DNA from 2 places in the Vogesella sp. XCS3 genome. Region 2 is predicted to be linked to the other one. Evidence: riboswitches for the same ligand, from Rfam matches in the RefSeq annotation. Region 2 holds a riboswitch; the other holds the start of a gene.

Region 1 (3,402 bases), 1.2 Mb from region 2:
ACGTTCTTGCTGGCCACGGTTTTCAGGTCGGCCAGGGCGTCTACTTCGCGCTGCGCAGCCGGCAGGTCCAGCGCACGGTTAAAGCGGATGCCGGCGGGCACGGTTTGCGCCACCAGGTCTTCCAGCGAGCTGGCACCGATTTCGGCCAGCATCTGCTGCTGTTCGGTATCGCACGGGCCGATGTGGCGGGCGATGAATTCTTGATGATTGAAGAGTTGCGAGAGAGACATGTCTGCGATTCCGTCTAATCGATTAGCCACGAAAACACACGAAAAAACACCGGTAGGGCAACAGCTCAAACCTGTTGCGGCGTAACCCAAAGCTGGGCGTACTGCGCCAAAGGTGTAGCAGCCTGGTCGTGGCACTCGCCTCAAGCGCCGCCAGCCATTTTTGTGTCCTTGCGTGTGTTTCCGTGGCTAATAAAAAAAAATGCCCCGCCATCTTGCGATGGCAGGGCTGTCTTATCAGGCGCCGATTTCGGCTGCGTAGGCAGCGGCGTCCAGCAGGCCGTCCAGATCAGCAGCGTTGGCCGGCTTGATCTTGAAGAACCAGCCTGCGGCGTACGGCTCGCTGTTGGCCAGCTCAGGGTTGGCTTCCAGCTCGGCGTTCACTTCCAGGATTTGGCCTGCGATCGGGGCGTATACGTCGGAAGCGGCTTTTACCGATTCCACCACGCCGGCTTGCTCTTCGGCAGCCAGGTTGGCGCCTACGGCGGGCAGCTCGACAAATACGATGTCACCCAGCAGCTCTTGCGCGTGCTCGGTAATGCCTACGGTTACGGAGCCATCGGCTTCCAGGCGCAGCCATTCGTGGCTGGATACGTATTTCAGTTCGGCAGGAATGTTGCTCATCGTTTCTCTCCAGAAAAATGTGTCGTGTTGGTGTAACGGGGCAGGCGCTCGCTCGCCCCGTCGTTATACACCAGCTTATTCAAAAACTTTCTTGCCGTTACGCACGAACGGCATTTTCACCACACGCACGTCGGTCAGCGTGCCGCGCAGGTCTACCTGGGCGGTAGCACCGGTGGCTGCCGGTACACGGGCGATGGCGATGGAATGCTTGAGGGTGGGCGAGAAGGTGCCGCTGGTGATGATGCCTTCGCCGATACCGTCTACCACAACCTTCTGGCCTTCGCGCAGTACACCACGGCCTTCCAGCACCAGGCCGACCTGCTTCATGGCCACGCCGGCGGCTTTTTGCGCTTCCAGCGCGCTGCGGCCGATAAAGTCGCGGCCTTCGGTCATGGCGATGGTCCAGCCCATGCCGGCTTCCAGCGGGGAGACGCTGTCGTCCATATCGTGGCCGTACAGGTTCATGCCGGCTTCCAGGCGCAGCGTGTCGCGGGCGCCCAGGCCGATAGGCGCCACGCCGGCGTCTTTCAGCTCGTTGAAGAAGGTGATGGCTTCGGTAGCGGGAATCATGATTTCCAGGCCGTCTTCCCCGGTGTAGCCGGTGCGGGCAAAGAACCACTCGCCGGATGGCAGGCCCTGAAACACTTTCAGCGCGCGGATAGCGTCGGCTAGCGCCGGCTTCACGCTGCACACCTTGTCGATGGCGGTAGGGCCTTGCACGGCCAGCATGGCCAGGTCGCGGCGCACTTGCAGCTTCACATCGAAACCGGCGGACTGCTTGTCCATCCAGGCCAGGTCTTTTTCGGTGGTGCCGGCGTTAACGACCATGCGATAACCAAAAGCGGTGAGGTATACGATCAGATCGTCTACCACACCGCCTTGTTCGTTCAGCATGCCGGAATACAGCGCCTTGCCCTCGAAACCCAGCTTGGCCACGTCATTGGCAATCAGCTTTTGCAGCCAGGCCTTGGCGTCGCTACCGGTGATGTCCACCACGGTCATGTGCGACACATCGAACATGCCGGCGTCGCTACGCACGATTTCGTGCTCTTTCAGCTGCGAGCCGTAATGGATGGGCATGTCCCAACCGGCAAAATCGACCATTTTCGCGCCGGAGGCGAGATGGGCTTCGTATAGGGGGGTGCGTTGCGGGGCTGTCATGGCAGGTCCTTGTCCGAGCGTGAGTTTCCTCTGTTTCTCACACCCCTCTGTCCCTGCACCTGAGATTTTCCGGCATTGCGCCGTTAGCCCCTTCGGTGGGCGCATCCTGTGCGCCGCTCTCCAGATTCTGCGGGGAAAACCCCGATTCTTGCAGTCCTTTTGCCTGAGCGATTGCGGGTGCACTTGCGCCTTCGGCGGCGGTTCTGCCCTGCGGGCAAACCGCTCTCTCCTGCGGAATGCGCGCATTATCGTTGCCACAGCGTGGCTTGGCAAGCTGGATTTGGCAGCACTGTGGCTGCGGTTTGCCGGGTTTTGAACAGATGAACAGGCACAGCCAATGCGCTATGCTATATAGCTATCAAATGTCTTGCAGCAACGGCCTTTGGCCGGCAAAAACATTAGCACCCGGCTTACCATGCCAACACATACCGGACAACTCAAGCGCACAAGATGGCCATGGCACAAGACCAAGCCCCCGCTTTTTACCCTTCTGCCATCACGCTGCCAGCCCACCAGGGTTTGACGGCACAGGTCATACAGGAGAACGCCATGCCGTCATTATCGATGGACGAGATTCTTGCCAATCTGGAAAGCTATAGCGAACATGCCGCGCGGCTGGCGGGCCCCGGCCGGCCATACGCCACCGTGCTGCACGATACCCTGCAGCACGTTACCGCACACTTGGCGCCGCTGGAAAAATCACTGGTGATACGGGCCGCGGCCCAGGCTTTTGGCCGCGCGGCGGAGAGTGCCCCTCTGCTAGAAACTGCCATGCCTGGCGCAAACGATATCGGGGCGCATTGTCTGCTACATGGCGAAAACCACCTGATTCCGTTCAAGCTGGACTGAGCAGGGCCAAGGTTGGCCGCAAAAAAACCAGGCCCGGCATACCGTGTACGCCGGGCCTGCTGTCATGTTGGCCGCAAGCTACCCTGCCCTGCTTAGCCTTTCACCAGCCGCTCGCGCAGCTGCCACAGATAAATAGGCAGGCCGGCCAGCAGCAGCAGCACGCCCCACATCACCACCTCGGCACCCGAGCCATAAATGGTCCACATGGCAAAGATGAAACCGCCAAACGAAAACGCCAGCGGTGCGTACCAGTCGCGGCGTGTGAACTGGCGGTGGCGCTTCAGCATCACCGCCAGCAGCGCCATGGCGCAGAAAGCATACGGCAGCAGCGTGGTGGCGGTAGCCAGCAGGATGACAAATTCGAAAATCTGCACGCCACTGTCGCCGCCAGCGTACTTGCTGGCCAGCAGGATGGTCACCAGCACGGTAGACAACAGCAAGCCTACGATAGGCACACCGGCCTTGTTTTCACGCACAAAGAAGCGCGGGAACAAATGGTCGCGTGCGGCCGCGGCCGGAATATGGCCCTGCATCAGGCACC
Region 2 (3,402 bases):
GGCGCCGAAGGCGCACGCCAGGCACTGAACAAGCTGCAAGACGAAACCGTGCTGGACTGGGTATTCGTGTCGCCGCCAGCTTTGCTGGCACCGGGCGAGCGCAGCGGCCAGTACCAGCTGGGTGCCAACGACCTGCTGATGGACGGCGAAGCCCCGGCCGGCATCAGCGTGGCCGATCTGGCGGTGGCCATCGTCGATGAAGCCGAGCAGGCACGTCACCATCGCCAGCGCTTTACCGTGGCGGCAGCCAAATGAAGCGCCTGTTAACCGCCACCCTGTTGGCCGCAAGCCTGGCCAGCACCGCCCTGCCCGCGCTGGCCGGCCCGCGCGAGGACGCCAACAAGGCACTGGTGCTGGCTTTTTACGACGCCGCCTTCGGCAAACTGGACGCCGAGCAAGCAGCCACCTACCTAGCACCCGGCTACATCCAGCACAACCCGGAGGTGGCCAACGGCGTTGCGCCGCTGCAAGACTACGTGCGCTGGATCCGCGCCAATAACCCGCAAAGCCGCGCCAGCATCAAGCGCGTGCTGGCCGACGGTGACCTGGTGATGCTGCACGTGCACAGCCAGGACAAGCCAGGCGAGCTGGGCGTGGCTGTGGTGGACATCTTCCGCGTGCAGGACGGCAAGATTGCCGAGCACTGGGACGTGATCCAGCCAGTGCCGGCCAAAGACGCTAACGGCAACGGCATGTTCTAGCCAGCCGGCAAAACGCCCGCTACGCCGCCCTGCTTGCCCTGCGCAAGGGGCGGCGTTTTGCTGCGTTTGCACATCGATAGTTTCATCTCACGCATTGACAGTGGCACTCGCCGTCTTCTAGATTCTGCAAGCCACGCCGGTTGACAGGTGCCATACCTGCCCCGGCCGCAACCACAGGAGAGACTGCCCTTGCGGCAGCGCCGAAGGGGAATCGCCCCAGAAACTCTCAGGCAAAAGAACTGTGGACGCGAGGCACTCTGGAGAGAAGGTTGGCCGCAAAGCCGCCTCGCCGAAGGACACCCGGTACGCAATCGCGCGCCGCAATATCTCAGGCACAAGGGACAGAGGGGGCATCGTCCGGCATGGCCGGGCGGGTGCCCTCGCCTTTGTGCCAGCCATGCCCCTGCCCGCCCATGCCGTTACGCGGCACCCTGGGCACCCCGCCAAAGAGCCATGCACACGGCTGCCGCTGCAGCCAGACACGACATGGAGACAGATATGTTCACGCAAGACATGCAGATTGCCGGCTTCGACGACGCACTGTGGGCCGCCATCCAGGCCGAAAACCAGCGCCAACAAGACCACATCGAGCTGATTGCCTCGGAAAACTACACCAGCCCGCGCGTGATGCAGGCGCAAGGCACCCAGCTCACCAACAAGTACGCCGAGGGCTACCCCGGCAAGCGCTACTACGGCGGCTGCGAGCACGTGGACGTGGTGGAACAGCTGGCCATCGACCGCGCCTGCCAGCTGTTTGGTGCACAGTATGCCAACGTGCAGCCGCACTCCGGCAGCCAGGCCAACGCCGCGGTGTATATGGCGCTGCTGCAGCCGGGTGACACCATCCTGGGCATGAGCCTGGCACACGGCGGCCACCTTACCCACGGCGCCAGCGTCAATTTTTCCGGCAAGATCTACAAGGCTGTGCAGTACGGCATCAACACGGAAAGCGGCGCCATTGATTACGACGAAGTGCAACGGCTGGCCACCGAACACCAGCCAAAAATGCTGGTAGCTGGCTTCTCCGCCTACTCGCTGGTGGTGGACTGGGCGCGCATGCGCCAGATTGCCGACAGCGTTGGCGCCTGGCTGTTTGTAGACATGGCGCACGTGGCCGGCCTGGTGGCCGCCGGGCTCTACCCCAGCCCGCTGCCGCACGCCCATGTGGTAACTACCACCACCCACAAGACGCTGCGCGGCCCGCGCGGCGGCCTGATCCTGGCGGCCAACCCGGACGAAGCCTTGGTGAAAAAGCTGCAGTCGCTGGTTTTCCCCGGCATTCAGGGCGGCCCGCTGATGCACGTGATCGCCGCCAAGGCGGTGGCCTTTCTGGAGGCGCTGCAACCCGAATTCAAAACCTACCAGCAGCAGGTACTGGATAACGCCCGCACCATGGTGGCGGTGTTCCGCCAGCGCGGCTATACCGTGGTATCGGGCAAGACTGACGACCACCTGTTCCTGCTGAGCCTGATCGACAAAGGCCTCACCGGCAAGGCCGCCGACGCGGCGCTGGGCGCGGCCTGCATTACCGTCAACAAGAACGCGGTGCCGAACGACCCGCAAAGCCCGTTTGTCACCAGCGGTATCCGCATTGGCACCCCGGCCATCACCAGCCGCGGTTTCGGCAGCGCCGAAGCCGGCCAGGTAGCGCACTGGGTATGCGATATCCTGGACGATATCGATAACGCAGACGTTGCCCCGCGCGTACGCCGCCAGGTGGCCGAGCTATGCGCGGCCTTCCCTGTGTATCGTTAAAACGCACTGCAGCATCGGTAGTGCACACAGCGGCGGCATTGCTCAGTACAATGCCGCCGCTGCCCCGGCAGCACCTGCACACCACGGCCCACACAGCCGGACAGACAACACCCGGGGCGCTACCCGCGCCCGCACCATAAAAAGAGAAGCAGCATGGCTATCAGCGTATTCGACCTCTTCAAGATCGGCATTGGCCCGTCCAGCTCCCACACCGTTGGCCCGATGCGTGCCGCCCGCCAGTTTGTGGCGCGGCTGGAAAAAGACGGCCTGCTGGCCACCACCGCCAGCGTAAAAGCCGAAATGTTCGGCTCGCTGGGCGCCACCGGCAAAGGCCACGGCACCGATACGGCCGTGCTGCTGGGCTTGCAGGGCGAATACCCTGACCTGGTCGACACCGACGCGGTAGACGGCATGCTGGCCGCCATCCGTGCCGACAAGGCCATCCGCCTGTTGGGCAGCCACGTGGTGCCTTTTGTCGAAGGCGAACACCTGATCCTGCACAAGCGCAAGGCGCTGCCCTACCACCCCAACGGCATGATCTTCGAAGCGTTTGCGGCCAACGGCGATAGCCTGTCCAAGCGCGCCTACTACTCGGTGGGCGGCGGCTTCGTGGTGGACGAAGCGGCCATCGACGCCGGCTTCACCCCGCCCGGCGTCACCGAGCTGAAGCACCCGTTCAAGACCGGTGCCGAGCTGCTGGCGCTGTGCCAGCGCCACGGCAAGTCCATCAGCCAGATCATGCTGGAAAACGAGCTGGCCTGGCGCAGCGAAGATGAAGTGCGCGCCGGCCTGCTGAACATCTGGCAAGTCATGCAAAGCTGCGTGAAGCGCGGCTGCGAGCGCGAGGGCATTCTGCCCGGCGGCATGAAGGTAAAACGCCGCGCCGCCGACATGTACCAGAAGCTGCTGGCCTCGCCGGAAGCCGCGCTGCGCGACCCGCTCACCG

What was found. A riboswitch is a leader RNA that binds a small molecule or an ion and turns the genes downstream of it on or off. The one in region 2 is predicted to bind glycine.
Region 1: another riboswitch for glycine. It lies ahead of gcvT (glycine cleavage system aminomethyltransferase GcvT); the one in region 2 lies ahead of glyA (serine hydroxymethyltransferase).

The regions. Positions count from the first base shown of each region.
Region 1 covers NZ_CP085530.1:1,654,664-1,658,065, forward strand. The annotation lists gene gcvP (aminomethyl-transferring glycine dehydrogenase) at 1-230, opposite strand, end outside; gene gcvH (glycine cleavage system protein GcvH) at 465-851, opposite strand; gene gcvT (glycine cleavage system aminomethyltransferase GcvT) at 927-2,012, opposite strand; glycine riboswitch at 2,050-2,146, opposite strand; glycine riboswitch at 2,154-2,254, opposite strand; gene LCH97_RS07850 (hypothetical protein) at 2,469-2,861, shown strand; gene LCH97_RS07855 (amino acid permease) at 2,954-3,402, opposite strand, start outside.
Region 2 covers NZ_CP085530.1:452,611-456,012, reverse strand. The annotation lists gene LCH97_RS02005 (NAD(P)-dependent oxidoreductase) at 1-255, shown strand, start outside; gene LCH97_RS02000 (nuclear transport factor 2 family protein) at 252-701, shown strand; glycine riboswitch at 866-953, shown strand; glycine riboswitch at 955-1,050, shown strand; gene glyA (serine hydroxymethyltransferase) at 1,200-2,456, shown strand; gene LCH97_RS01990 (L-serine ammonia-lyase) at 2,610-3,402, shown strand, end outside.